Regions from separate parts of the Paenibacillus sp. EB106-04-04-XG159 genome, predicted to be linked through region 3. Evidence: predicted binding sites of a transcription regulator. Region 3 holds the regulator's gene; each other region holds the start of a gene.

Region 1 (10,242 bases), on a different contig from region 3:
GCATGTGTTGACGAACAGAATACGACGATATGGGCGAACTTTGGCAGCTCGAACCCGAATGTGGAAATGGTCGAGGTTAATGCTAGACAATCCGTGTTCTATCCGGAGCAGCCAGGCATCAACTATATTACCGTCAGAGGCTTTACGATGCGTCATGCGGCAACGCCTTGGGCTCCGCCGACCGCCGAACAGATTGCTTTGATCGGGACCCATTGGAGCAAAGGGTGGATTATTGAAAACAATGTCATTAGCCATTCGAGATGCACGGGGATTTCCCTCGGCAAATACGGCGATGAGTGGGATAATGTGGCGTCAACCGCCGATGCTTACAACAAAACCATTGAACGTGCATTAGAATATGGTTGGAATCGCGAGCAAGTCGGCCATCATATTGTTAGAGGAAATACCATTTCCCACTGCGAAATGGCCGGCATTGTCGGCAGCTTGGGGGCTTGCTTCAGCGTCATAACAGAAAATGTGGTTCACGATATTCACGTGCAGCGTTCCTTTTCTGGAGCTGAGATGGCCGCTATCAAGTTTCACGGCGCTATTGATACCCTGGTTAGTAAAAACCATATCTTCCGAACGGTAGTGGGGCTGTGGTTTGATTGGATGTCCCAGGGAACACGTGTATCCAGGAACTTGTTGCATGACAACGTCGCGAACGATTTATTCGTTGAGGTCAATCACGGTCCGTTTATGGTAGATCATAATCTGTTTCTCTCGGCGAATTCTGCAGATATGGTGTTCAACGTTTCTCAAGGAGGCGCCTATGTTCATAATCTGTTTATGGGTGGAGTCTGTACGCTTCCCGAATTAAATCGATCTACGCCATATCATCGTGCACATTCCACCGATATTGCTGGGCATCATGCGATTGAAGGCGGGGATGACCGCCTGTATAACAATCTATTTGTTGCTCATGAGAATCGGAATGGATTAAGCATGTACGATACAGCGGCTTATCCAGTATTCATGGAGGGCAACGTGTTTCTTAATGGGGCGAAACCTTCGATACACGAAGTTGCACCGCTCATAGCGGAACAGTGTGATCCTGATATACAGCTTGTTATCGAAGAAGATGCTGTTTATCTTCACCTGACTTGCGATATGGATTGGAAAAACCAAAGGAGCCGCAAGCTTGTTACGACAACGCTTCTTGATCAAGCCCGGATATCGGGGTTGCCCTATGAAGATATGGACGGCAAGCCGATTAGGTTGAACACTGATTATTTCGGACATATTAGAGATGAAGAAAATCCTTACCCTGGTCCTTTTGAAATGATCGAAGATGGTCGTCAGGTTATTAAAGTTTGGTCTAATACATAAAGGACAAGAAGTTAACTTGTCTATGTCATAAAAGGCACCCCCTATAGAGTACATTGGTCATTAACACTAGAAGTGTTTATCCAATGTCTACTATAAGGGGTGTATTTCATATTGGAGAGATCTAGGGCTGTTTCATAAAGAGATGGGTAATGTGATATCTACGTTTGTGCCTTTGTTGATTTCACTCGTGATGTGGATATGGCCTTGGTGGTCTTTAATAATTTTGTTGCTGACAAGCAAGCCTAGTCCTGTGCCCTTTTCTTTTGTCGTGTAAAATGGTTCTCCCAGTCTAGAAAGCAGTTCATGTGGAATGCCACAACCGTTATCTGAAATACGAATTAGGACTTGGTTGTCACTTAGAAGTTTGGTTTGAATACGGATCTCGCCATTTGCCGTAATGGCTTCTAGGGAATTTTTCATGATATTGATAAATGCTTGTTTTAATTGATTTTCTTCACAGGTGATGGTAACAGGGGAGTCAATAAAGCAGGTGTGAAGCATAATATTTTTGAAGTTAGCTTCAGATTCAAGAAACGTAATGATGTTCTCCATGATCTTGTGCAGAGGAACTGGTTTTACATCTAGATTCTGCGGTCTTGCCAAGACAAGCAGCTCACTTACGATAAAATTGATTCGCTCCAGCTCAGTCAGCATAATGTCACTAATATCGGAATTAGGTGGGAACGAAGGTCGCAAATACTGAATAAAGCCTTTCAGCGAGGTAAGCGGGTTTCTAATCTCGTGCGCTATACTTGCAGCCATTTCGCCGATGACCGTAAGCTTTTCCGCTCTCAGGAGAAGCTCTTCATTGCGTTTCTTCTCCGTGATATCGCGCGTAACGTTGAAGAAGTAGAGGCATTCGCCATCCGGGCTGAAGAAGGGAACCCCTCTTGACTCTAGATGAATCCAATCTCCATTCTGAAGCTTGTACCGATATTCGCAGATAATAGGAGCTTTGGTCTGAAGCATATATGTAAAGCGTTCACAGACGAGAGGAGCATCGTCAGGATGGATATCTTGATAGGAAATTTGATCCCTGCCCAGCTTTTTCATATGCGAAGGTGAACTGTACGATACATCGCCCTGCCTATCAATGACAGATATGAAGTCCACTGTATTTTCAGCAATGAATCTGTATTGTTCCTCGCTGTTTCGCAATGCTTCCTCAGATCGTTTTCGTTCTGTGATATTCCGTGAAACGACTAGATAGCTCTCGACCTCGCCATCCTCAGATAAGATCGGTACACACCGCGACTCCATGTACACCCAAGATCCATTCTTATGTCTCAATCGGACCACGATTTGAACAATTTGTTTATGGGTAGAGAGGGACTGATGCAGGTCCAATACTGACTGTACATCATCATGGTGAATATATTCGAATTCATTCGCCTGAAGATATTCAGACTGGGTGTATCCCAAGTGGAGTTCTATAGAAGGAGACACGAATAATCGTTTCATGTCCACACTATATGTGCTTAAGATATCGTTCGTATTTTCCACCAGTACCCGATATTTAGCCTCGCTTCTAAGCAGTGCCTCTTCAGCCTTTTTCCGGTCCGTGATATCTCTGGAGATAACCGAAGTGCCAACGATAATACCTTCACCATTCCGTATGGGGGAAGCTGTTAGGGATACATGAACCTTCGTCCCATCCTTTCGTTGACGTACGGTCTCGTACTGCGAAATCTTCTTTTCAGAGGATTTTATCGGATGAAATATTTCATCCGTCTCGTGTATTAAATGTTCAGGCACCAGGCAATAAGGGTCATTGACCACTTCTTCATATGTCCAGCCGTAGATTTGTTCAAATGCACGATTTACGAAAAGAATATTCCCCTGCATGTCTCGAATCGAAATAGCGTCATTTGTGGATTCAACAAGAGACTGTAGCAGTTCTTCCAGGTAGATCGGTTCTTTAATCGGATTAGTGTTAAGCGTCTCTTTATCCATTGGGGCATATCCTCCTCATAACAAAGATAGCAAAAAGGAAGATCTTTTCTTGTCGAATTATGTCACAACAACCAATTCACAGAAAAGAAGTCTTCCCGTATGAGCTATTTTACATTAGATTTGGTTTAAGCTCTAGTCCCAAATAAACAAACAGACGCTTGGACTTTGATAAGCCCAAGCGTCTGTATTTAGAGTGAATGGAGGAAGCTGATATCTTGATATCTTATTGTGCTTTTACGTATTCAGCCGATTTTACACCTGCTTGGCGACCGAATACAATGATATCACCAACGGAGTTACCGCCGATTCGGTTTTCACCGTGCAAGCCGCCTGTAACTTCGCCTGCTGCAAACAGTCCCGGAATTGGTTTACCGTCTTTAGTTAGAACTTCTGTGTTCGGGTTGATCTTCACGCCACCCATAGTGTAGTGAATCCCTGGTGCGATTTTGATTGCATAGTATGGTGCGCCGGACAAGTCGTTGTCCATACCTGTTTTTCTGCCGAATTCGGCATCATTTTTATTCTTCACCGCGCCGTTCCATGTATCCACAGTAGTTTTAAGCTGATCTGCTGGAACACTCATTTCTTTAGCTAAAGCTTCGAGCGATTCCCCTTGAAGGACAAAGCCCATTTTTTCATATTGCTCGATCGCTTTGACACGGGATTTTACGCCGGAATCAAATACGAGGTAAGCTGATTTTTCAGGCAGTTTATTGATTGCTGCTGTGACATTGTCACGAGTATCAAGCTCGTTCGTGAAACGTTTGCCTTCACTGGAAACAAGGATTCCTCCTTCACCGCGAACAGCTTCTCCGATGAGATAGGATTTGTCTTGCTGCACTGTTGGGTGAACTTGGATTTGATCCATATCGACAGTTGCACCGCCGAGTTTTTCAACCATCTTAATGCCGTCACCTGTGCTGCCTTCTTGGTTGGTTGTTACTAACCCTTTGAGATCAGGTCTAACTTCAGTAATCATGTCCATACTAGCGCCGAAACCGCCGGTTGCCACAACGACAGCATTGGATTCTATAACTTTCTCATCTTTCTGGTTGAAGATGACTTTAACGCCATTGACTTTGCCATCTTTTTCTGTGATCTCTGTTACGTTTGCATTTACAAACAGTGGGATTTGTTGTTCTTGAACATTTTTCACTAAGCCGCTAACCAGGTATTGTCCTACTGCTGATCCGTCTTCAGGACGGTGTGTGCGCTTTTCGCTCATACCACCTGTAATCGTGAGATTGTTCAATGTAATTCCCTTGGAATCCAGCCATTCGATCGAACTTGCCGAATTGTCAACGAAGTAACGAAGCAAGTCTTTGTCGTTAGTACCGTGACCGCCTTTTAAAGTCTCTTCATAGAATGCATCATTGCTGTCTTGAATGCCTTGCTCTTTTTGGAACTTGGTTTCAGAAGCATTCATACCTGAAGATGATTTTGATGTATTACCGCCGGCAACCGGCATTTTTTCGAAAATAACCGGGTTCATGCCGTTTTCTTTTGCCTCGAGTGCAGCAGTCATACCGGCACCGCCAGCACCGATAATGATGACATCATATTTATTTTGTAGTTGATCGATTGGTGTATAGCTGATTTTAGACGCTCCCGAAACTGCTTCCGGATCTTTGGCCTCTTCTTTTTTCGCATTGTCCTGATTCTGGCCTTGGTTGCTCTGGCTGCCGCATCCAGCCAACACGAGCATGATAGAGAGAACTAGAATAAGCGTTGATGCAACTTTCTTTTTCATGTTTAACCCCTCAACTTTACGATTTTTTCGTGATGAACATAAAGAGCCAACCGACATCTTTAGGTGAACTTTATTGTGAAGTATCATCGGCTCCTTACTTAGTGAATTGTATCACAAAACGATAGAAAGCGACAGACATAAATCGACAAAATATCAGATTAAATTAGATATACTAAAAAATGAGCTTGTATTAATGATTATTTCCATGAGCAACTCATTTATGTGACGGTAAAATATTGTAGGGCTATTGGCAATCATGATTATAATTATTTTTTACATTGTAAATTTGAAAACGATAAATATACTAAAGGTATCTTAGACGAGGGAGAGATGCAGTATGAAAAGTCTATTCGAATATCTTCAAGAGGGAATAAAATCGAACTGAACTGCAGAAGTTACATTTATACGATGACTAATTAATGTGCTTCCGTGGTTCTCATCACATGGAGGTATGACGAATTGAGTAAAAATAATTGGGAATCCTTTTTTGATGCACATGCTCCTCAATACATGAATAATGGTTTTACCAAGAACACGGTTTCGGAAGTTGACTTTGTGATTGAGGAACTGAAGCTTGCTGAAGAAGACAGCATCCTCGATATAGGGTGCGGCACAGGAAGACACTCCATCGAACTGGCGAAGCGTGGATACCAAGTCACAGGTGTCGATATTTCATCAGGTATGCTTATAGAAGCCAATAAAATGGCAACAGAAGCGAACGTGAATATAGAATGGGTTCATTGTGATGCGGTGAAATACATCCCAACCAAAACATTTGACGCGGTTATCTGCCTTTGTGAAGGGGCATTTGGTTTAGTAGGTAGAGATGAGGAGCCAATTGAGCATGATATGGCGATTCTTAAAAATATCTCTGACGCATTGAAGCCAAAGGGACGATTTATTCTTACAACCTTGAATGCCTACTCGAAAATTCGCAACCTTACACAAGAGGATGTGGAATCCGGCAGGTTCAACCCTGTAACCATGGTGGAGCATTATGTGGATGAATGGGACTTGCCTGAGGGGAAGAAGCAGGTTGAGGTTAAGGAACGCAGATATTTCCCGTTTGAACTAAAGCAAATGTTTTCTGAGGCAGGACTGAAGGTTGAGAACATCTGGGGCGGCACGGCAGGGAACTGGAAGCGTGAAAATATTAGCTTAGATGAAATTGAAGTCATGGTTGTAGCTGTAAAAGAATAAGTAGGAAAGGATTGCTCTTAAGTGGGCAATCCCTTTATTTTGTTTCAAGGTTGTGTTAAAGGTAAATCTTGCAGTGAGACTTTTACAGACACAACAAAAGGAACTCAAATTTATATCTCGAATATCTAATGTAATCGGATGGCTGAAAATTTGATGACAGACAGGAGTTAGATACAATGATAAAAGGTTTCGGAGGAATATTCTGGAGAACTAAGAATCTTGAAGTTATAAAGAAATGGTACAGTGAAGTGTTGAAGCTTGAAATAGAAAATTGGAATGGGACTGTGATAAAACCCCAATTAGGAAATGAGACTATCTTTTCTTTCTTTACCGAGGATGACAGTTATTTTCCAACAGAACAACAAGTGATGTTAAATTTCCAAGTACATAATCTAGACGAGACTATTAAGCATCTTGAACATATTGGTGTACCTTTTGCAAAGAAAAAAGAGATTAGTGAATATGGAAAGTTTATTTGGATTGAAGATCCTGAAGGTCGACTGATCGAGCTTTGGGAGAAATAACGAGTTGTAATTCATTTGCCATTGAGCTAGCGAGGTGTTAGTTGAACAAGAATGGGGAACCTCGACAATTGAAGGTTCCCTATTTACTATATAAAAATCCTCATTTAAAAGTCCTACCTATAGCCAAGATATATTTCAATCGTTCCGTATAATTCGGAGCATAAAATGTCAATTTACTTTTAAATTGTAATTCATTGCCGCACATAAATATCACATGCCCTTGCCAACTAGTCTCTTTACTATAGTTCATATATTCTAATATTTCCTTTTGAGGTAATATTAGATTATTACATTTACTAGGAGGAGATAGATTTGAAAAAGCTAGCGTTCCTTGTACTAATCGTATTAGTAGCCGTTTCAGTTATGCCAGTTTCAGCTTCAGCCTTTTTAGATAAACGTGATGTTGTGGTTGACGGTAAACCACTATTAGTAAGCGCAAAGGTCAAAAATAACGTTACCTTCGTTCCTTTCCGTGAATTATTCGAAGAGTTCGGCTTGTCGATCAATTATGATGCGAAGAAGAAACAAGTGTCTGGAGAAAAGAAAGATCTGAAGGTGTCGTTTACGATCGGGAGCAAAACGGCTTACATCAATGGGGAGAAGAAGTCACTTCAAGCTGCGCCGTTTACCGTAAATGGAGTTACATATGTTCCATTACGAGTAGTAGCAGAGTCAACAGGGAGCTTGGTCGTTTACTTACAGGATGTTGATATCGTGCTTGTTAACAGTCCTTCATTTGAGGGATTTGTCTATGATTCCCCGAGTGGTTCGTTAAGTATCACAACGGATGGAGAGTTGTATGTAGATAATCTGTTAGTGTTGAACGATTTTCTTAATTTCCTGCAAGAAGAAGAGATCATATTCGAGAAAGACATCTCAAATGGCGAGTACGACTCTACATTCGAAAAATTATCTCCAGAGGATTTTTTAACTATACCTTACGAGTAAATGAGATACGAACAGAATAATGAGATAACAAGTCACTCTAATCGAGTGGCTTGTTATTTTTTTGCCCAGCAAGGATAATGCAGCAGCAGGTAGAACGGAACGGAGCTGTATCGTCGAAAATAGCAAAGAGGGGCGGCGAACCCCTCTTCTACAGGCCTATCTAGACGGTCGTAACCATCGGTTGCCCGAGCTCAACACTGCGATCGCATATCGCATCAACATCATTGCGGTCATGTGTGACCATGATACAGGTCATGTTGGCTTTTTTCAATATAACCCCAAGTTCCTCACGAATCGACTCTTTTAAATAAGCATCCAAGTTGCTAAATGGTTCATCCAATAACAACACATTCGGCTTAGGGGCAAGCGCTCTAGAAAGAGCTATCCTTTGCTGCTGTCCACCACTTAACTCATGTGGATAGCGATTAGCGAAATTCTCCATGTGGACAAGCTCCAACATTTCTTTGACACGCGATAAACGCTGTTTTCTAGGCAGACGTGATAGACCAAACAGAATATTATCCTTCACTGTCATATGAGGAAATAGGGCATAGTCTTGAAACACCATTCCCACGCCTCTGTTCTCTGGCTGAATATATAAACCTTCACTTACAACGGTAGTACCCGCGATGTTAATGGTTCCTTTGCGCGGCATTTCCAAGCCTGATATCAAACGAAGCATTGTGCTTTTTCCGCTGCCGCTCGGTCCCAATATACCGACAATTTCACCCTTCTCCATCGAAAATGAAAAATCATCAATAACCGGATCCTCTTTGCGAGCAAAGGAGAACGTAAGACCTTGAATCTCCACAAAACTCATTGTTTCACCCTCTTACCTATCATCTGTAATAGGACTACAGATAAAATACTGATTGCAATGATGAGAAGCGATGGAATAGCTGCCTCATAGATTTGCTCATCATTGGCATATTGATAAGTCTTAGTTGCTAACGTTTCAAAGTTAAAGGGTCTCAACAACAGGGCCAACGGCAATTCCTTGCAGATCTCCACAAACGTTAATATAAATCCACTAGCTAAAGCTCCTTTAATTAAAGGGAGATCCACTTTAAAGAACGTTTTGGTCACACCTAGTCCCAGCATTCTGGACGCTTCCGTATATTTCGTGCCTACTTTCTCAAAGCCCACTTCAATCGCATTAAACCCAGTAGCCATATAACGAATAATATAGCCAACGATCAACATGACTAAAGATAAACTCAAGATGAGAGGCGCTTTACCCAGCCCCATAGCCGAATACATCGGCGCCAACCATTTATCAAACGCGATGAACATAGCCAGTACACCAATTGCAATAATTGGACCAGGAATCGAGTAACCTGAGGTTACGCACTTTGATAGGATGAACGAAAATGATGTATGAGCTCGGCTCACGTTAGCGACAATCACAGAAAGAACAAGAATAAGGATGGTAGCTATCACTGCAACATAGACAGTTTGGTAAATCAATTCAACAAATGAAGCATCCCAAACTTTATCGAACGTCATGTTTGCCCAAGCAATCAACTGGATGAACGGAATGAGAAACCCTAATAGAAACACGATTCCGCAATACATAGTGGCGCTGATCCCAGCAATCCCAGTCAATTTCACAGGCACAAGCGGTCTCGACTTATTGCTAATATGATAACGCCGCCGCTGTCTAAGCAGCCGTTCGACAAAGAACATGCCAATGAGGATAACCATCAGCCAAGCGGCAAGCTTCATAGCCGAATCTACATCATACATCCCGAACCATGTTTGAAAAATAGCTGTTGAAATGGTGTGAATGCCATAATAGCTAGTTACTCCATAGTCACCCAGCACTTCATAGACGACTAGTACGACCCCTCCAACAATAGCAGGCCTTGAAAGGGGAAGTACGACTTTGAAAAATACAGCCAGCGGTTTTTGCCCCAACAGTCTTGCATTTTCGATATAGGACGTGCTTTGACTTTCAAGAAACGCTCTTGTAATCATGTACACATACGGATATAGGAATAGCGTAAAGATAAAGACGGCTCCGCTTATTCCGGTAACTGTGAATAGCTCCGAATTCACCTGGTAATCAAAATGATTCCGTAACGTTGTTTGAACCACACCCGTATAGCCCAGCATGGTTCGATAAGTATAAGCGGCTATAAAAGTTGGGATCGATAGCGGGAGCATTAACCCCCAACGAAAAAACCGTTTAAACGGAAAATCATACGCGGCAACCAGCCACGCCAAGGTTACACCTAGAAAGGCTGTCAGAATGCCGGTCAGGACCACAAGAATAACGGTGTTTGCAACATAATTTGTCAGCAAGTACTGACGGATGTGAAGCCAGTTCTCATTGGGCTCATGGAATAGGGAAGAGAATACAAAAAGGATAGGCAGTAGTATAACTACTGCCCCAACCAAACTAATAATCCACCAACCGTTAAGCTCCTTTTTAAGAGTACGTTTCATTAACTCGGGCTTCATATTACTTCCAACCTGTTTTGTTAAAGATTTCGATCGCCGTTTTATTATGCTCCCCTAAAGTATCGAAGTTAATAT
Region 2 (10,242 bases), on a different contig from region 3:
TATTTGAGCAATTTGATATCATCTTTGTATTTCTCGAGAACGAAGGGGAACTCATCAATCCTAATCAAAGCAATCCGTGATTTACTATTAACCATAAGCCCTGAATTGAAGTGTTGTAATTTTTGTTGCAATACCTCAGCATTATTCGTTTCTCTCCCCAAGATCGTATTTCTCAGGAAATCCTGCTTGAGAATATGTAGATGATTACGTCTTTCTGTTTCCAGATCCTTAAACTTGCGTATGACTTTGTCAATTGGGCGATATACACGATGGAATAATGTTAACGAAAACAATAAGCCTAAGAGAAGAATGCCAAGACAGATAATGAGTGTCCGATACCTCATATCACTTATCTCTTGAGTAATATGGCTATAAGGGGTAATGCGAACATATCTCCATCCTAATGGATCGGGAGAAGTGTACGTTATTAAAGATCTAACTTCATCTACTGTGTCTACAAAATAGGCAGAGTGTGAATTATCCTGAATAATCTTCTGTATGTAGGGTTTATCGGACATGTCCGTTAGCATCGCTTGCGTGTCATTACTGGAGTACAATATTCCATCCTGATTAATGATAAACGTGTTATTCTCCGATATCTCTTTCTCCGATTTATCCATTCGCAGGCCTAACCATGATGCCGAGATATTGACAACGACCGCTGTATTTAAATCGTTATTATCATCAATGATGCTGTAACACAAGTAAGTGTAGCTTGACACTGGAGTGGTCTCAACCGAACCGATGTTATAAGTTCTGGGAATCGGCTGGAAGGGGCGATGATCTTTGAAATTCTTAAAAAGGTCTAGAATTCCATCATCATCAAGATCGGACTTCGGTTGAAGTCCGTTTCGTGCATTATTGGAACTAATATAGAACTGATTGGATTTCGCATTATATACATAAATGGATTCAATGAATGGCAAGGATGCGCGATAGTTATCCAGCTGCTGCTGTGCAAAAATGACATCATAGATATTCAAGTTCGGATAATACAACAATTTGGATACTGCAGAGTCACGGTAAATCTGGGAGGACAGTGAGGTAACAGTCTCTGTCATATTAGATAATTCTGTTTTAATTTGATTCAGACTATTAGAATCGGAACGATAAACTTGTTTAAGCGCGATGCTTTCGAAATTTATATATAGAATAGATGAGGTTATCAAGAGTGTACCAATAACACATGCGATTAAGCCAAACAGTATTCGGATATATACTTTTTTATGCTCTCTGGACCACTGTTTCAACATGTTTGAAACCCCTTTCATGGATGATATGAGTATACTCGATCAGTTGTATGCTTTCAATTCAATTCGTGTTTAAATAATCCATAATAGGTTAAATGTAGTAAATATTCACGAAAGTACTTAAAGTTCACACTCTGAAAGTACTGAATTTACAGCTATGTGCGACAAGGTTCAGTATCTTATCGAATTAGCTTCCTCTATGATTTGGATGTAATGATCCACAGTGATTCTATTCAGGAGGTGGTCAGATTTGCTTAAGAAGAAAGGCTTTTTATATGAATTAAATAAAAATAAAATCATGTTTTTGATGATAGCACCGACACTGCTTTTTTTCTTAATTAATTCTTATTTTCCAATGGTCGGCATCTATTACGCATTCACAAGTTATGATTTTGTTGGTGGGCTATTCGGCAGTCCCTTTGTAGGACTGGACAATTTTAAGTTTCTATCCCAGTCAGGGATTTTGTGGAAACTTACCTTTAATACGATTGGTTATAATTTGGTGTTTATTGTACTAGGTAATGCGATATCGATCTTTGCAGCGATTCTGATTAGCGAAATTAGAGGTAAGCTATTCAAAAAGCTAACGCAATCCATTATGTTTCTGCCCTATTTCATGTCATTCGTACTGATCAGCGTACTGGCGTATAACATGTTTAATTTTGAATCCGGCTTCGTGAATCAGATGATGAAATCGTTCGGATTCGATCCAGTAGACATATACAATACACCATGGCTCTGGCCAATTCTGATTACAGTATTTTATATATGGAAAAATCTAGGTTATTCTATGGTCATTTATCTTGCAACCATCATGGGAATCAGCGATGAGTATTACGAAGCTGCCAAAATTGATGGTGCAAATATTTTTCAACGAATCTGGCATATTACCGTGCCTATGCTGAAGCCAACATTTATCATTCTGCTCTTATTTGCACTCGGAAGCATTATGAAAGGTCAATTCGATCTGTTCTATCAGCTTGTCGGGAACAACGGAATGCTCTTCAACGTTACGGATATTATCGATACTTACGTTTATCGATCTTTGAAAGTTAATTTTGATATTGGTATGGCAACTGCTGCTGGCTTGTATCAGTCTATCTTCGGATTTGTATTGATTATGACAGTGAATTATATCATCAAGAAAATTAATGAAGATTATGCATTGTTCTAAAATGGGGAGGAGGGGTTACATTGGATGACAACATTCTAAGTTCTAGAGTTTTCCGGATGATGGCTTACCTGATCATTACGATTTTTTCTCTGCTCTGTCTCTTTCCTTTCATTCTGATCATTTCAGGCTCATTGACAGCCAATGAATCCATTATTCGCGACGGCTTTCACTTGATTCCTAAAGTGTTCTCGCTCGAAGGTTATCAAATGGTGTTTATCTTTCCAACTCAACTCATCAAGGCATATAGTGTCACGATCATTGTAACTGTGGTTGGAACGCTGTTGGGTTTGTTTCTTATTACGATGGCAGGTTATGTTCTGCAGAGGAAAGATTTCAAGTATCGCAATAAATTAGCCTTCTTCATTTATTTCACAACGCTGTTTGGAGGGGGGCTCGTACCCTGGTACATCATGTTGACCAAATACTTTAGACTGACAGACACCTATGCCGTACTGATATTACCTGGTCTTATGACACCTTTTCTCGTTATTTTAATGAAAAACTTTATCAAATCAGCGGTTCCGGAAGAATTAATCGAATCAGCCAAAATCGATGGCGCGAACGACTTTAGGATCTACTACAGTGTCGTGCTGAAGCTTGCTATGCCTGGAATAGCGACTGTCGGTCTGTTCCTTGCTCTGACGTACTGGAACGACTGGTTCATGTCTTCCTTGTTCATTAATGACGCTAGCATGTATCAGCTTCAATATTACTTGTACAATACGATCAATACCATGTTGTTCATTTCTCAAATGGCTTCTGGAACAGGGGTAACCATAGGGCGTGAAATTCCGACAGAATCGACCAAGATGGCGATGGCAATCGTCGTAACAGGACCCATTATTTTCTTATATCCATTCGTGCAGCGATATTTTGTGAAGGGATTAACGATTGGTGCGGTGAAAGGTTAGTACCGAAAGCAAACGCAAGAAACTCGTATGCGATCGGCTGACATATAGCAATTTATAAAGGAGGATTTACATGAAAAAAGGGAAAAAGATCATATCATCAGTCTTAACCTTGATATTCTTACTCACAATGGTCATGACTGGATGCAGTAACACTGCGAAGGAAACGGGGTCAACACCACAAGCAACTGACACAAAAAAACCTGAAGGCACCTCATCTCCTGAACCGCAGAAGCCAGGTGGAATCGACACATCCAAGAGAGTGGAGCTTCAGTTCTATATGCTGGGCGATGCCCCAAAGGATTTAAAGATCATTGAAGAGGAAATTAACAAGCTGGCTTTAGCAGATTTGAATGCAACCGTCAAATTCAACTTCACAACCTGGACAGACTATGATCAAAAATACAAGCTCCTGTTGTCCTCAGGGCAGCCGATTGACCTGATCTTTACGGCAGAATGGGTGAATTACCAGTCATATGCGAAGAAAGGGGCTTTCCTTCCGCTAGATGAACTCTTGCCGAAGGCTGCTCCTAAGCTGCAAGCATTTGTACCGCAGGATATGTGGGAAGCAGTCAAGATTGACAAGAAAATTTACACAGTTCCAGCTATCTGGAAGGAGTATGTAAATGAAGGTATTGCCTATCGGGAAGATTTGCGCAAAAAGTACAATTTGCCAAAGCCGGAATCACTCGAAACCCTAGAGCAGTATTTGGATGGCATACGCAAGAATGAACCGGATATGATGCCTCTGGCGGATACTGAGGTCAGTCATACAGATCCCGTCCGTCAAATGACATCTAAAACAGTGAATTCCAACGATAAAGTTCCATATGGGCTTAACATCATGTATGACAATCCAAGAGACGTAACCTCCTATTGGGGCTCTCCGCAGCATTTGGAAGATTTAAAAATGTACAAGAGATGGTCAGAAAAAGGGTTCTTGCCGAAGAATATGCTGAACATGAAAGACAGTGGTCATGATGTATTTGCCAGCGGTAAAGGCGCAGCAATCTTAGGAAGTGAGAATCCAAACCGCTATGGTGATTCTGTTGTCAAAGTGAAATCACTGCACCCGGATTGGGAGTTAGGTTATTCCCCATATCCAAATATAAAAGGGTTCTCTTCACCCGTTCACCCGATTCATAATGGCTTTGCAATCCCACGCAGCAGCGAAAATCCAGAAAGAGCGCTTGCTTTCTATGAGAAAATGGTCACTGATAAACGCTACAATTGGCTGACACAATACGGTATCGAAGGCAAGCATTTTGAAGTTGAGGATGGTAAATATTATAAAATGCTTGGTGATGCCCAAACAAATGGTTTCCCAAGAGAAGGCATGAATGGCTGGGCATGGAGAAATCCGGAGATCATGTTGTTTGATAAGAGCTTTGATGTTGTGCTAGACATGTTCAGTGAATTTGATAAGATAGCAAAGCCGAACATATTCCAGGGCTTCCCAGAGGATTGGACGCCTTATCAAGCGGAGAAGGCAGCCGTTCTACAAGTTGAAAAGCAATACTTGTATCCACTCAATGTTGGTATTGTAGATGATGTTGAAGGCGGCCTGAAGTTATTTATGGAAAAGGCCAAACAAGCTGGTCTCGATAAAATTCAAGAGGAATACAAGAAGCAATGGTTGCAGTATTTGGATGATTCAAATATTAAGTAAGCCAGTTTAGCGTATTACTCAGAGAGGACAACAGGACTGACGTTCTGTTGTTCTCTCTATTACAAGGGGGACAATATTGATGAAGGTTCATTTTCATGGAACAGCTGCATTCGAAGGCATTCCCTCGCTATTCTGTCATTGCGAGACTTGCAAGCAAGCCAAAGCGCTTGGTGGGAAAAATATTCGTACACGGACTTCGGTCTTGATTGATGAGGTGCTGAAGATCGACTTTCCGGCGGATACCTTATATCATTCGATTCGTGATTCTGTTGATATGGATAAGGTTCGTGATCTATTGTTTACACATTCACATTCGGATCATATGTATCCTGAAGATTTACTGATTCGTGCTTTGGGTTATGCTCAGTTTATGGATGAAGAGCTCCATCTGTATGGTCACGATTTGCCTATTAAGCACTGCAGTCAATTGCTTGCCACAGAATCCCATCGATTTCAATTCCACAACTTGAAGCCATTTGAAACGATACAAACGCAAACAGCTGCAATTACCCCTTTGCTTGCTAAGCATGATTCTAAAGAAACTTGCTTATTGTACTATATAGAGAAGGATGGCAGAACCATCTTTTATGGTCACGACAGCGGCTGGTTTCCCGAACAGACATGGACATGGTTGAGAGGAAAGCAACTGGATCTTGCTATTCTGGAATGTACGACTGGAAATGCCCCACAGTGTGAAGTTCACATGAATGTTGAGGATACACTAAAAACACGGGACTGGCTAATCGAGAATAATGTCATGAAAGAAGCAGGGCAAATCGTAGTAACTCATTTCTCTCATAATGCGCATCTACTGCATGAAGATTTGGTACAAATCTTTGAGCCGCATGGCATCACGGTAGCCTATGATGGGATGCAATTGAACATATGAACTGGGGCCTTATTATACGCACGAAATACTCACAGTGATTATAAGAAGCTTCTCATAAGTTCACTGAACTTTTGGGAGACTTCTTTTTTTTCATTGGCTTCGTTATGTACATATACTTATAAAAGCAACCGAAAAGCACAAGGTGACCTCGCAGCTAGATGGAGCATATGTGGCGTTCATCCGGGAATGATTGACGTACATCCAAGGTGTTGCTACAATGACATATGGAAATAAAGTGAAATTATTCACAATTTTAATCTCTTATTTTTGAACTAATGAGATTGCAGAAGGAGTTATTTATGATGAAAAGAATCGTAACATTGAGCACTCGCAAACTGATGGATACTGCAAAGCACGGCGGATGCGGCGCATGCCAAACATCTTGTCAGTCCGCTTGCAAAACTTCCTGCGGAGTAGCAAACCAGAAGTGTGAAAATGCAATGAACAGATAGGAATTGGAATTCAACCGCCCACTGCTCTGCAGATGGGCGGCTATTTATATGGGCCAAAGGAGCTTGATTAGTAAGTATGATTCATCAATATAAACTAAACGGATACAACATCGTACTCGACACCTACAGTGGCGCGGTGCATGTTGTCGATGACTTGGCATATGAAATTATTGAGCTGTATGAGAATACATCTGCGGAAGAAATCGTGACATTGATGTTGGAAAAACATAAGCACGATTCCGGCATTTCTGAGAAGGACATTCGAGAAACCATCTCGGATATCGAGGAGCTCAAAAATGATGGACAGCTCTTTACAAAGGATGAGTATGAGGGTCTCTCCATTGATTTAAGAAATCGAAAAACGTATGTTAAGGCGCTCTGCCTCAATGTTGCGCACACCTGCAATCTGTCATGCGACTATTGCTTCGCCAGCCAAGGGAAATACAACGGAGATCGTGCAATCATGAGCTACGAGGTTGGACAGAAAGCCATTGATTACCTGCTGGAGAATTCGGGTCACCACCGAAACCTTGACATCGACTTCTTCGGCGGGGAACCCCTTATGGCCTGGAAAGTGGTCAAGCAGATTGTAGAATATGCAAGAAGCAGAGAAAAAGAATACAAGAAAAAGTTCCGCTTCACCTTCACGACGAACGGCATGCTGCTGAACGATGAGGTCACTGAGTTTTTGAATCAGGAAATGTACAATGTCGTATTAAGCCTGGATGGAAGAAAAGAGGTTCATGACCGACTTCGCACAACGGTTACTGGAAAAGGCAGCTATGATCATATTGTTCCGAAGTTCCAGGAATTCGTTCAAAAGCGCGGAGACCAAGAGTATTATGTACGTGGAACTTACACGGGTAACAATGTAGACTTTACCAATGATATCTTTCATATCGCAGACTTGGGCTTTGACAAGCTCTCGATGGAACCGGTCATCTGTGATCCGCGTGAGCCCTATGCGCTTACCGAGAAGGACCTCCCGGAGATTTATAACCAATATGAAATTCTCGCTAAGGAAATGATTAAGCGCGATGAAGAAGGCAAGGGGTTTACCTTCTATCATTACATGCTTGACCTCTCGGAAGGCCCTTGCATCCAGAAGAGAATCACGGGCTGTGGTTCAGGCACCGAATATCTCGCTGTTACGCCATGGGGCGAGCTCTTCCCCTGCCACCAGTTCGTCGGGGATGAAGAATACAGCATGGGGAACATCTGGGATGGAATCACCAAACCTGAGCTGCAATGTCAGTTCAAAGAGAGCAACTGCTACTCGAAGCCAGAATGCAAGGACTGCTGGGCGAAGCTCTATTGCAGCGGCGGATGTCCTGCCAATGCGCTGCATGCAACGGGTTCCCTCAACGGAACCTACGACTTCAGCTGTGATATCTTCCGCAAGAGGGTTGAATGCTCCATGATGGTGAAGGTTGCCGAATCCATGAGAGAGATGGAGGAGCAAGTTCAGGCCTAATAGAGATGTAATGAAAATGGCGGGCTCATTCAGTGCCCGCCATTTTTTTATAGTAATATCGAATGCTTCGTACAGGTGACCATATCCAAGCTTATGCTAAACTGAGAACTATTTTACGACAACTTATCAAGTTCATTGAAACCTCTCCCTATGACAGTCTTATCTCCTAAAATATCAGCCTCCACTGAAAAAGTTGCATCGCGAACATCTTTACCCGAACGAACTCTCTGATAACGGGAGAAACCAAGGATTCTATGCGGATAAAATTAACAGTTGAAAACTCCATCAGAATCGTTCAATATGAAGTAAAGTTCACGTGAAATAAACTTCATATTGTACGGTGTTAGGGGAGAGTTTTTTTGACAAAAAGATTTACAGAGCTTTATCTATGCTCATTTGCCATTCTCATAATGGGTTTGGTGGAAACCATATCTAATTATGCTGAAGCTAATGCAGCAGAAGGGTTGTATTCTGATTATTTCATGTTATTCGTCGGTGCGGGGCTGTTAGTTTACGCTATAACTTCTCACGTCAAATATAATGCGAATAAGAAACAGTTGGAAAGAGAGATGTCAAAAGAATACGATGAAAGAGATGATTTGGTAGAAGGAAAGGCTTCTCATTTTACCATGAGAATTCTAATGGTTGTAACGTTCCTTATGATGTTTCTTTCGAAATGGGTTGCAATTCCAACGAATACTGCATTATTTGCGATTGTCATTTTATGCATGATTACGAACCTAGCAGCTAAAAAATTTTATTATCACTTTCTGTAACATTAATTAGGAGAACGCTATGAAAAATAGAATAAAAGAATTGCGTTCAGAGCTTGGAATAACACAACAAGAACTTGCTGATCAAGTCTGTGTATCTTCAAGAACCATAATCTCTTTAGAAAAACAACAATATAATCCATCAGTTTTACTTGCTTATCGAATATCTTTAGTCTTTAACTTATCTATTGAAGAAGTTTTTATATTTGAGCAAGATGACTAATAATAGTATGAAAATACAATTATTCGAAAAATTACAACATACGAATAACAGACGGAGGAATATTTATGGCTTTAAAATTATTCATTATACTTTTTGGAGTAGTCTTAGTATTATGGGGTAGATATAGAATGAAAACGGATAAAGCATTCGTAGGAAAGACCCAAAAAAGAAGAAATATTTTCAATTTATTGCTGCATGGGCAGGCTTCAGGGATAGGACAATTCTTAAGTGGAATCCTGTGTATCATTTTGGGAGTTGTAGCTTTTATAGTTGACTAATTTGCTGAAAAAAAATATTTTCTTCATCATCAAACCTCTTGGTTAATTTTGACGTTATTTTTAATAACATCATATTTTTATTGGAGGTTGTTAGGATGAAGAGGATAGGGAAATTGCTTCTTGTGCTTTCGCTTAGTGTAATGCTGTTAGTGCCGGGGCTTGCTTCGGCAGCAGAAGTCACGGAAGGTACCACGGCTGTAAAAACGGACGCACAGACTGCGACTGAGCTCGGTTTACTTGTAGGTGATGGCAATGGAGTTGATGACAAATACTTGGCTAAGGATACTACTCGTATTCAAGCGGCCATTATCTCGCTGCGGATGCAGGGTAAGCTCGATGAGGCAAGCGCCTATACGGGCAAAGGTAACTTTTCCGATGCGGATCAGGTAGGAACAAGCAACCAAGCTATTCTTGCTTACCTACATAGCAACCCTCAATACGGCTGGAATGGCGAGGGAGCGAATCGCTTCAACCCGCTTGCACCAGTTAGCTCACAGCAGTTGTATAAGGTGCTGCTTGAGATACAAGGCTATGAATCTAACAAGGATTTCGCTTACAAAGATACGGAATCATTTGCTACAGGCAAGGGGATGAACCAAATCGCTGGCGTCTCCGAATTGACCAACGCTCATGTTTCCACAGCGCTCGTTGAGTCTCTATCCGTATCGACACCAGAAGGACAGAAGCTTTTTGATCAATTGCAGAAAGACGGCGTCATTGCTGCTTCCGCTAAGCTGCCTGAAGGGGAGAGAATTGGCCTGCGTACGGACGCTAAACTAGGGACTGTTCTAGTAGATGGCAAAGGCCGCACGCTCTACTTCTTCTCCAAGGATGCTCAGAATTTGGATGCTTGTCAGGGACAATGTCTTGCGACTTGGCCATTCCTAAGCGCGGATCAACTGCAGATTCCATCTACGATGAATCCTAAGGATTTCACTCTCGTTACACATGCAAGCGGAGCGAAACAATGGATGTACAAAGGCTGGCCTCTCTACACGTTCGCAAAAGATAAACAAGCTGGCGATACCCTGGGTGAAGGCGTTCAAGGCGTATGGTTCGCAGCTAAGCCAGATTACCGCATTATGCTTGGTTCCAACACAGAGCTAGGTACTTATCTGACAGATGATCGTGGCCGTACCTTATACTATTTCG
Region 3 (10,242 bases):
GCCAATCAATCGGATATCATCATCACGAACCATTCTTTATTGTTTACTGATGTCATAGCTGAGCATCGACTGCTGCCTGCTTATGAGCATTTGGTTATTGATGAAGGGCATCATTTTGAAGAAACCGCGAGCAAGCATTTGGGCATACATCTGCAATATTTTTCATTGATGCACCCGCTGACACGTTTGGTGAAAGATAGTAAGAACGGCTTATTGCTGCTGTTGCAAACGCGGCTTCGTCTGTCAGGCAGTGAGAAAGCAATGATCTGGGCTGACGGCATTGAGAAGCTGCTTACACAGCTCGTCGATGTACGAGACGTCTGGGACCGTCTTCATGATGTCCTATATCAATTGATGCCGCCTCCAGAGCCGGGACAAGCTGAAGCAGGACAATCCGTACTCCGACTGCAATCTGGCGCTCGACCGCGGGATTGGCAGGGGATCGCTGAGCTTGAAGAAGATGTATATGTTCGTCTAGGTGAAATTGTACGTACGGGCGAAAAGCTTGTATTGGAATGGAAAGATGCGGATGACGAAGAGCTGCAGCCCGTGATAACAGATGTTACGGGGATATTCAAGGAGATCTCAATTATTCGCGAGGATTTCCGCCTCTTTATGAAAGCAACTGATCCAGATTCTGTGTATTGGATGGAAGGCAATGCTCAGTATAAGCATAAGTCGATGCATCTGTACGCAGTGCCAGTTGATGTCAGCGAAGCGCTAAATCGATACTTCTTCGAACCGAAGAAAAGTGTCATTCTGACTTCGGCAACATTATCTGTCGACAAGTCATTTCAGTATTTAGAGGAACAGATCGGTTTGAAGGAGGCTTCTAGTACCGGAAGATTGCATACCGTTATTCTTCCGTCTCCGTTCAATTACCGCGAGCAAGCGCTAGTTGTCATTCCGCGAGACTTTCCAACGGTTAAGGGCTCTGTGGATCCGATCTTTACCGATAAATTGCTTCATTCGCTTGCAGATGTAGCCATTGTGACAAAGGGTAGAATGTTGGTGCTGTTTACGTCGTACCGCATGTTGAAGGAAGTGTATGAACCGCTGAAGGAGATGCTTCAGCCGCATGGTGTTCAAGTATTGGGACAAGGCATGGACAGCGGCAATCGAAGCAAGCTGACTCGCCGTTTTCAGGAGCATCCTGCATCCGTGCTGTTAGGAACTAGCAGCTTCTGGGAAGGGGTGGACATTCCTGGTGAGGCTTTGACTTGTCTAGCGATTGTTAGACTTCCGTTTCAGCCGCCTAATCATCCGCTTGTTGAAGCGAAGTCCGAACGCTTAAAGCGTCAGAATCAGAATCCGTTCCGGAAGCTATCGATTCCACAAGCCGTTATTCGCTTTAAGCAAGGGTTTGGACGATTAGTTCGAACCTCTAGGGATCGTGGTATCGTAATTATTTATGATACCCGTGTAATCGAGACGAGTTATGGCAAACATTTCTTATATTCTTTACCTGGTCCTAAGATGGAGCATATGACTACCGAGCACTTAGTGCCGCGGATCCGTGATTGGTTCAGGGAGGAGCAGGAAAGAGCTTTACAAGATTAATCAAAACTATGATGATAATCAGCTATGTAGAAGGGGGATCACAGGATATGAAAGCGATGAAGATTTCAGAAGCCGTAGTTAGACGTCTGCCGATCTATTTACGGCACCTCATGGAATTGAAACAGCGTGAAGTTCTAACAATATCATCTCAAGATTTAGGTCAGAAGCTGGATCTGAATCCTGCCCAGATTCGTAAGGACCTCGCTTATTTTGGAGACTTTGGTCGTAAAGGTATTGGTTATGATGTGTCTTATCTGATCGAGCAGATTAGACATATCCTAAAGCTTGATCTCAAGATTCACGTGGGATTAGTCGGTGCTGGTAAACTCGGTCAAGCGCTGTGCAACTATACCACGTACTTGCAAGATAATATGAAGATTGTTGCTGTATTCGATGCGCATCCAGATAAAATGGGAACAGCATTGAATAATCTTATGGTGCAGCCAATGGATCAGTTGATCGATACAGTTAAGGATATGGGGATTCGGATAGGTATTATTACGGTACCTGCGCTGGAAGCCCAAAATGTTGCGGATCAGTTCGTCGAAGCAGGTGTGGAAGCGATCTTGAACTTTGCTCCTGTTATTCTGAAGGTACCGCCGCATGTTCGCGTGCATACTGCAGATTTCACGACGGATCTGTTCAGCTTGGCTTATTACTTGCAAGATGAAGAAGGAAAGGAAACGATTGAGAATGCCTAAAAGGTTCATCGTCCATAACGGACGCTTTGCTCAGATCCATCCGGATGCAGAATCGAGCACTATTGATGGATACATGGTTGTAGAGAACGGAAAGATTGTCTACCTCGGTGAAACGCTGCCGGATCATTATAAGGAAGATTCGGAGTTGTTTGATGGCAGCGGTCTGTTCTTTATGCCGGGTTTAGTCAATACCCATGGACATGCTGCAATGACATTATTGCGCGGTTACGGCGATGATATGGTGCTTCAACAATGGCTTCAGCAAAAAATGTGGCCAATGGAGGCTAAGTTTACTGACGAAGATGTGTATTGGGGCTCTGCTCTCGCTGTGCTGGAAATGCTGAAGAGCGGCACCACTACGTTCGTAGATATGTACGACCATATGGATGAGGTCGGGAAGGTTGTTGAGCAAGCAGGTATTCGCGCGGGATTAATGCGCGGTGCCATCGGTCTATGCAGCGAAGAAGTGCAGCAGATGAAGCTGGAAGAGGCTGTGCGCTTTGCGAAAGATTGGAACGGACGTGCGGAAGGTCGAATTACGACCATGCTTGCTCCACATGCACCGTATACTTGTCCTCCCGCTTTCATTGAGAAATTCGTGCAAGCCGCTCATGATCTGGATATGATGCTTCATACACATATGTCTGAAACTAGAGCAGAGGTTGAACAAAATGTGCAGGAGTACGGATTGCGTCCTGTCGCGCATCTGGAGAAGTTGGGTTTCTTCAGCAGACCGTCGTATATAGCTCATGGCGTTCATCTCACAGACGAAGAAATCGAAATATTGGCTAAACATAAGGTCGGCGTATCTCATAACCCTGCCAGCAACCTGAAGCTGGCAAGCGGAGTAGCTCGAGTTACTGACCTGCTCCGAGCAGGCGTGAACGTATCCCTGGGAACAGATGGAGCAGCTAGCAATAACAATCTAGATATGTTCCAAGAGATGCGTTTGGCTGCATTTATCCATAAGGGAGTATCTGGCGATCCAACAGCGGTACCCGCTGCGGAAGCAATGCGAATTGCGACTATTAATGGCGCCCAAACGATCCAGCTTCAGGATGTCGGCTTGCTCGCTCCTGGAATGAAGGCGGATTTCATCGCTGTCGATATTGATCAACCGCATCTCCTGCCGCATACGGACCTAGTATCCCACATGGTATACTCGGCTTCCGGCAAGGATGTTAAGCATGTATGGGTTGATGGCAAGCAAGTAGTCAATAATGGAGCCTGCTTGACCCTTGATGAAGAACGGGTACGCCGCGAAGCAGCACGCTGTTTCGAAGGCTTGCTGTCTCGTTAAGTGGAGGATATGTGAATGTTATCTAGAAGCAGACCAAGGAAGCGCTATAGCCGAGTGCGGATTGTCGTTCTGGCTGCGCTCGTAGTGATGCTCCTGCTCGCTATTTTGAGCGTGTGGTATGTAAATTATGTTCGCGCAGATGAAAATTCGCTTGAAGCAAAAGCTGTTGCTGAATCTCAAAAAACAGTCGCTTGGGCTTCCGTAAGCGGAGTAGAGAAGTCGATATGGGATAGTGTGTGTTATGTCGTCACAGGTGTAGACGAAGCAGGTGTCACCCAGATGGCTTGGGTTGACCTTACTACCGAGCAAGTATCTGTTAAGGCTGCCTCTGATGGCGTCTCTAAGAAGGATATTGAGCAGTATTTATTACAGCAGTATCCGGGAGTCAGCATTAAACACATCATACCGGGTATTAAAGATAATGAATATGTGTGGCAGGCATTAGTCAGACGTAAGGATGAGACTGGCGAACTACGATATTATTATCACTTCTTCCGCTTCGCTGACGGGACACCGACCGGAGATATCTATTCGATGCCAAATCAGTGAATGTAGGCGCAAAGGTATTGTTATTCCTTTGCGCTTTTACTATGCAGAGAACATCATGGGAATGAATTTCAAGTGCTAGGGGGTAGAAGATGAATAAGTATCAGACTCAATTCATGTTGAGCCTTGAGCAACAGTTAAATACTTGGTTCAATCGTACAGATATAATACGTTCAGATGAATTGTATCACTTCTTACATACGGTTAAGGGTACTTCAGGCACGATTGAATTGAGTGAATTGATGCAGATCGCGAAGCGATTGCTCGATCAGATTGAGTCGAATGAGAGAGAGGTATGGACTGCTGAGGAAGCGCGGTTGTTTCTGAACGACTTGCATCAATACACGTTGAATCAATCGGAGCGCAACGTCAAAGGTTTCATACATAATAGCTTTAACGAGAAAAATGTGGAGACAGACCCCTCTGTCCTTATTTTAGATGATGACGTAAATTTATTGATGGTTCTGAAAGAAGAGCTGCAAGCAGCAGGCTGGTCCGTTATTGCGACAACGTCATCACAGAAAGCAATTGAATATTTTCACGATGTCTCTCCAGACTGTCTGATCTTGGACTTGAATATTCCGGATACCGACGGGTTTGAGATTATGGAGTTGTTAGGAGAGAAGCTCAAGAAGCAGTATATTCCGACGACTATTATTACCGAGGATTGCAGTAAACATACACGTTTAAAAGCATATCGACTGGGAGTCGATGACGTGATCTGCAGGCCGGTTGATATAGAAGAACTGTTGGCAAGGCTTCAAAGGCAGATCAATGGGAAGAAGAGATTGGATGGATTGTTGTTTATCGATGAATTAACGGGTGCGTACAATCGAAAGTTCATGCATGAAGCGTTCAGCAGACTGTACGCTGAATCTATTAGGAATGCTGAAGGATTTAGTATGGCACTGCTGGATCTTGATCGGTTTAAGCAGGTAAACGATACATACGGTCATCTGATCGGTGATCAGGTACTAACGAAGTTTACGAACTTTATGAAGGAATATTTACGTATAGGGGATATTTTTATCCGCTATGGTGGAGAAGAGTTTCTGGTTTTATTACCGAGGACTGAAGTGAAGGAAGCTCAGATCTTGTTGTCGGCGCTGATTGAGCAGTTCTCTAAGGTTGAATTTCATACACCTGACTGCAACTTTACCTGTACATTCTCAGGTGGTGTAGTATACGTAGACAATCACGATCTGAGTATTCATCGCTGGATAGAAAAGGCGGATCATGCGCTATATGCCGCTAAAAGCTTAGGAAGACGACGAATTGTATCTGAACAGGACATTGCGTCGACTCCGTTGAAACGCAAGCTTCATCTTGTGATCGTGGATGATGATATGCTGATGCAAACAATGCTGTCAGATCATTTTAATATGGAGCAGGATGAGAGATTAGATGTAATACTGTCCAAATACCGTGATGGAGAGTCGTTTCTGGAACAATTGCCTGCAGATGTTACAGAGCCTTATCTCGTATTATTAGATGGTCTTCTGCCTGGTATGGATGGCCTTGAAGTGTTGGAACGTATTCGTAATTTGCCGCATGCCGAACTGTTTACAGTTATTATGCTGACGGGAAGAACTGCTGAACAAGATATCGTCAAAGCACTTCAGCTTGGGGCGGACGATTATGTGACCAAACCGTTTCGGATAAAAGAATTGGAAGCGCGCATTCGCCGATTAATTCGCAAGTGGGTATAAGTCCGACTATATCAGAGGTGGAGGTACCAAGTGGCAAATATATTGGTGGCTGAAGATGAAGCAATACTGCGTATGTTGATCACAGATACATTGGAAGACGAAGGTTACATCGTTGCAACAGCGTCTGATGGGGAAGAAGCGTTACGAATGATTGAAACGTACGATTATGACTTGGCCGTACTCGACCACATGATGCCGAAACTGACGGGACTTGAAGTTATTAGTGCCGTTAGAGCGAACGCCGCTCGAGATCGGCTTAAAATGATGATGCTCTCTGCGAAGAGCCAGCAATCTGATCGAGAGCATGCGCTGGCCAATGGAGCGGATGAGTTTATGTCCAAACCCTTTAGTCCGAGAGAGCTGGCTCGCAAAGTTGGTGAGATGCTGAATGGGTAGGCTGACATCATTTCTGAAGAAAAGCTTAACTCGACGATTTGTTGCGATGATGCTGATATCACAGCTGTTGCTTATGGCTGGCGCAGGCATCGTGCTCTGGAGAAGCTATAATTCATTGATAGAATATCAGACCAAGACGGAGCAGTTTGAGTATAAAGAATCCATCGTTTCTGAAGTAGCGGGTCATACGAATCAGATCTTTTTCCGTACACGAGGGTATTATGCTTTTCTGAATGAAGATGAATATGAGCAGATCTTTGTTGAATACGATCGATTGCAAGATGCGCTGAAAGCTTGCAAACAGCTGCCGCTCACTAAAGAGGAGCAGGAGTTAATTCGATCTATTGAGGTGTTTACGAAGGATTTCATTGACAAGGTGCTGCCTTCCGCTGTCAAGTATGCCCAGAATGAAGACTATGCGGCGCTTCGAAAGCTGTCATCCAGCGGTGTTAATGACACGGTTAACAAGATGATCGACTATGCTGCTCAATTTAAAGTAGATACGAAGAATATGCTGCTTGAAGAAAATGATAGACTTCTGAAAGAACTGTATCGAGAAGGGTCCTGGTTTATTCTATTTGTACTGTGTTCTTTGATCATCTTCCTATGGATTACGAACAGAGCTGCTAAGGATATCGGCACACCGCTGCACAATCTGTCAGCTGAATCTGAACATTTTGCTATGGGCAAGGTTGTTGAGCTTCATTATACCGATCGACAAGATGAGATTGGGCAGTTGTCACGTTCTTTAAAATCGATGATGCTGCAGATCATGTCTAAGGAAGAAGAGCTGGTTGCACAGAATGAAGAGCTGGTTGCCCAACAGGACGAGCTTCAGGCTCAGCAGGATGAGCTGCAGGATGCGCTGCGCAAGATGGAGGAGAACGAACTATATTTGGAGCGTCGGAATCGATTTATATTGTCGTTAGCTAATTCCAGCGATATGCAGCATTTGTTGAACAGCATCATTCGCAATATTGTGGAAGTCTTATATATGGATAAAGGAATCATTGTGCTGTTGAATCCTAGTCGGCAGCATGCAGCATTCGGTGTCTCTGAGAAGGGTGCTATCCAGTTAATAGAGCATTTAGAGGACTCCATATTTGCGAGAATAGTTGAAACGAAGAAGCCGTATCTCGTGCATCGAGACAGCTTCCCATTTGAAAGAGGCTATGAATCGACAACCTCCACGGTTGATGAGCTGTATTTACCTATTCTAGATGCTCATGATTCGATCATTGCTTGTATTGTAGTTACGAGGATCGGAAGAACGATCTCGAGTAGGGATGAGCTCGAAGCGATGGGGTTGGCTAAGCAAATATCGTTATCGCTTGAGAAGGTTGACTTATTCGAAGAAACTGAAAGACAAAGGCAAATGACGCAGGATATGCTGGACACGATTCAGGAAGGCGTACAATTGCTCGGACTCGACGGAACAACATTGCAGGTCAATCGCAAGCTCTGTGAATTGCTCGATGTTCAATATGAATCCATGTCACAGCATATGGATATATCGAGTTATTTACAATTGCTGAGTAGTATTGTGACAGATCCTGAGCCGCTTATTGCATCGATCGAAGATATCGTCGCTAATCGTGAATCAGAGGCTGACAGCTGGATCTATCATTTGAAAGAACCGATTAATCGGTATATTCGGATGTACTGTGAGCCGCTGTATCGCCATCAGAAACGAACCGGAACTTTGCTTGTACACCGAGACATTACGAAAGAATATGAGATTGACCGGATGAAATCAGAGTTTGTAAGCACGGTTAGTCATGAGCTGAGAACACCGCTTGCCAGTGTGCTTGGGTTTACAGAATTGCTTATGTACAAAGACTTAAAGCCCGAGCGGCAGCAAAAATATTTAAGCAATATTCATCAAGAAGCAAAGCGGCTGACAGCGTTAATTAATGATTTCCTAGATCTTCAGCGAATGGAATCCGGCAGACAGGTGTATGAAGTAGAGTCAGTGGATATGGTGTCGCTGCTGAATGATGCCATTACTGTGGGGAAGGCGGCATCGGCTGCTCATAGAATCTTTCTAACGGATGAGACCATGGTGAGCGTTGTTCAGGGTGATCGCGATAAACTGATGCAGGTATTCTCGAATTTGCTGAGCAATGCCGTGAAGTATTCCCCACAAGGTGGAGATATTGAAGTCAAATGCTTCAATGATTCAGAGAACGTATACATTGACGTCAAGGATGAGGGTTTAGGAATTCCTGCGGAATCCATAAAATCGTTGTTTACCCGTTTCTATAGAGTGGATAATTCGGATCGCAGAGAAATTGGCGGTACCGGTCTCGGGCTGGCTATTGTTAAAGAAATATTAAATGTGCACAACGGTCATATTGAGGTTCAATCTGTATACGGTCAAGGCAGCACCTTCAGAGTTCAGCTTCCGTTAGCGGAAGTCCAGACTCGTGCAGGGAATCAAACTGCGAACTGCACGCCAGAAGCCTCCCAACCCATTGGAACAGTTGTACTCGTGGAGAATGATAAGAGCTGGTCGGAGCTGTTGACTGAAACACTGCAGGATCACAACTATCGTGTTGTCGCATATGTGGATGATCGCGAAGCGTTTGACACGCTTCCTGAGCTCAAGCCTGACGCGGTTGTAGTAGACTTAGTGTTGGATCATGGAGCAGATGGATGGCGATTGATTCAGCGAATACGTGATGATTCAACGTTGAACCAACTGCCGATCGTGGTGTGCAGCGCATTTGAGGAGAAGAAAAGGGCGTATGAATATGGGGCGGACGTATATTTAGTAAAACCGTTTAACCCAGTTATGATCGTAGATGCGATACATGAAGCCATTAGAGTTCGATCAGGTACTCATATCATGAATAATTAATACTGTAAAGCATGTCTAATCTTCCTGAGGGAAGGCAGGCATGCTTTTGTCGTTTGCGAGAGCATGTACGAACAAGCAGTATAAGTTGGCGAAGCTATGAGTTTGCACGCATGCAACAACTCTTCCACTCATTGCATTACAGATAATCTATCGTGATGTGATATACTCATTGATGTATTAAGAGTATATATCAATAATCTCACTGATCTAATATAGATTAGAATTAGAAATGAAGGAGTGTTGTAGAGTGAAAAAGCTGCGATGGATACCCTTGCTCACGGCAACGGCCGTCTCGGTTACCTTGCTGTTTGGCGGATGGTTTCTGTTCCGCGATCAAGTTAAGGAAGCGCCGCTTCAATCAACGCTCGCTTCCTTACCGCAGGTGGCGGCTTCTGAAGTGCAGTGGCAGCCCAAGCAATTAGTTATTACATTGGACTTGGAACCGGACGCAGACCTGCGCGATGTTGTGCAGAAAGCTTATGCTGAGGCTTTGAAGCAAGCGGAGGAGCGTAATATAAGCATTGTGATTAAGGATGATCACACGACAGACAAGCTGGAAGAATGGTGGTCAAGAGCTCTGTTCCCTGTAGCAGAGGCGATGGCGCATCAGGAGTTCAGCAATATTCCTGAAGAACTGGATCAATTAGCGAAGACTGTACCAGGCATGTCCGTTAAGACGGAGATGGATGAACATTTTGTATATATCACGCTTAAAGAAGCACAAGGCACCAAAATGATCGTACTGCCGCTGCAGGGTGAACATATGGGGGTGTGGCCGAATGCAGAAGAACAAAAAACTATGGCCTGAGATTAGCATTGGCGCAGGTGCAGCAATTGTCCTGTTCCTTGCGTATATCGGTGTAAATGTTTGGCCGATCCTCTTTGCAGGAGCGGCGCTCGGCATACTTGCATATGCAGCTAAGCTGCGCGGCAATACCGGCGGGTTAAGTAGAGAGCTGCAAGTCGGCAGGGAGAATGGCTTAACGAAGGTTCCCAAATTGAGTTTTTCAGATATAGGCGGACAAGAAAAAGCAAAGAACGAGCTGATCGAAGCGCTTGATTTTCTTATTAAGCCGGATGAGATCAAGAAATTCGGCATTCGCCCATTGAAAGGCGTGCTGTTGACAGGGCCACCAGGAACAGGCAAGACACTGATGGCTAAGGCATCCG

Evidence for each region. The regulator Rex, encoded in region 3, represses fermentation and respiration genes when NADH is low (regulators of the CRP and FNR family bind a similar motif). The targets are predictions, from matches to a motif close to TTGTGAAATATTTCACAA.
Region 1: a site for Rex is predicted at 5,132-5,149, ahead of AC3WTP_RS11800 (flavocytochrome c). Genes of this name have one in related genera too.
Region 2: a site for Rex is predicted at 6,124-6,141, ahead of scfA (six-cysteine ranthipeptide SCIFF). Genes of this name have one in related genera too.

Annotation. Positions count from the first base shown of each region.
Region 1 is NZ_JBYTDY010000008.1:109,523-119,764, forward strand. It holds gene AC3WTP_RS11790 (right-handed parallel beta-helix repeat-containing protein) at 1-1,329, shown strand, start outside; gene AC3WTP_RS11795 (PAS domain S-box protein) at 1,462-3,282, opposite strand; gene AC3WTP_RS11800 (flavocytochrome c) at 3,506-5,032, opposite strand; gene AC3WTP_RS11805 (class I SAM-dependent methyltransferase) at 5,492-6,232, shown strand; gene AC3WTP_RS11810 (VOC family protein) at 6,409-6,756, shown strand; gene AC3WTP_RS11815 (copper amine oxidase N-terminal domain-containing protein) at 7,069-7,704, shown strand; gene AC3WTP_RS11820 (ABC transporter ATP-binding protein) at 7,865-8,524, opposite strand; gene AC3WTP_RS11825 (ABC transporter permease) at 8,521-10,167, opposite strand; gene AC3WTP_RS11830 (Fe(3+) ABC transporter substrate-binding protein) at 10,169-10,242, opposite strand, start outside.
Region 2 is NZ_JBYTDY010000014.1:30,813-41,054, reverse strand. It holds gene AC3WTP_RS17005 (AraC family transcriptional regulator) at 1-1,253, opposite strand, end outside; gene AC3WTP_RS17000 (ABC transporter permease) at 1,549-2,424, shown strand; gene AC3WTP_RS16995 (carbohydrate ABC transporter permease) at 2,481-3,335, shown strand; gene AC3WTP_RS16990 (extracellular solute-binding protein) at 3,406-5,001, shown strand; gene AC3WTP_RS16985 (MBL fold metallo-hydrolase) at 5,081-5,890, shown strand; gene scfA (six-cysteine ranthipeptide SCIFF) at 6,193-6,342, shown strand; gene scfB (thioether cross-link-forming SCIFF peptide maturase) at 6,419-7,816, shown strand; gene AC3WTP_RS16970 (DUF2178 domain-containing protein) at 8,176-8,592, shown strand; gene AC3WTP_RS16965 (helix-turn-helix transcriptional regulator) at 8,612-8,812, shown strand; gene AC3WTP_RS16960 (hypothetical protein) at 8,878-9,090, shown strand; gene AC3WTP_RS16955 (hypothetical protein) at 9,186-10,242, shown strand, end outside.
Region 3 is NZ_JBYTDY010000011.1:53,216-63,457, reverse strand. It holds gene dinG (ATP-dependent DNA helicase DinG) at 1-1,560, shown strand, start outside; gene AC3WTP_RS14650 (redox-sensing transcriptional repressor Rex) at 1,608-2,261, shown strand; gene AC3WTP_RS14645 (amidohydrolase) at 2,254-3,561, shown strand; gene AC3WTP_RS14640 (hypothetical protein) at 3,577-4,110, shown strand; gene AC3WTP_RS14635 (diguanylate cyclase) at 4,200-5,816, shown strand; gene AC3WTP_RS14630 (response regulator transcription factor) at 5,847-6,212, shown strand; gene AC3WTP_RS14625 (ATP-binding protein) at 6,205-9,072, shown strand; gene AC3WTP_RS14620 (quinolinate synthase) at 9,320-9,880, shown strand; gene AC3WTP_RS14615 (AAA family ATPase) at 9,852-10,242, shown strand, end outside.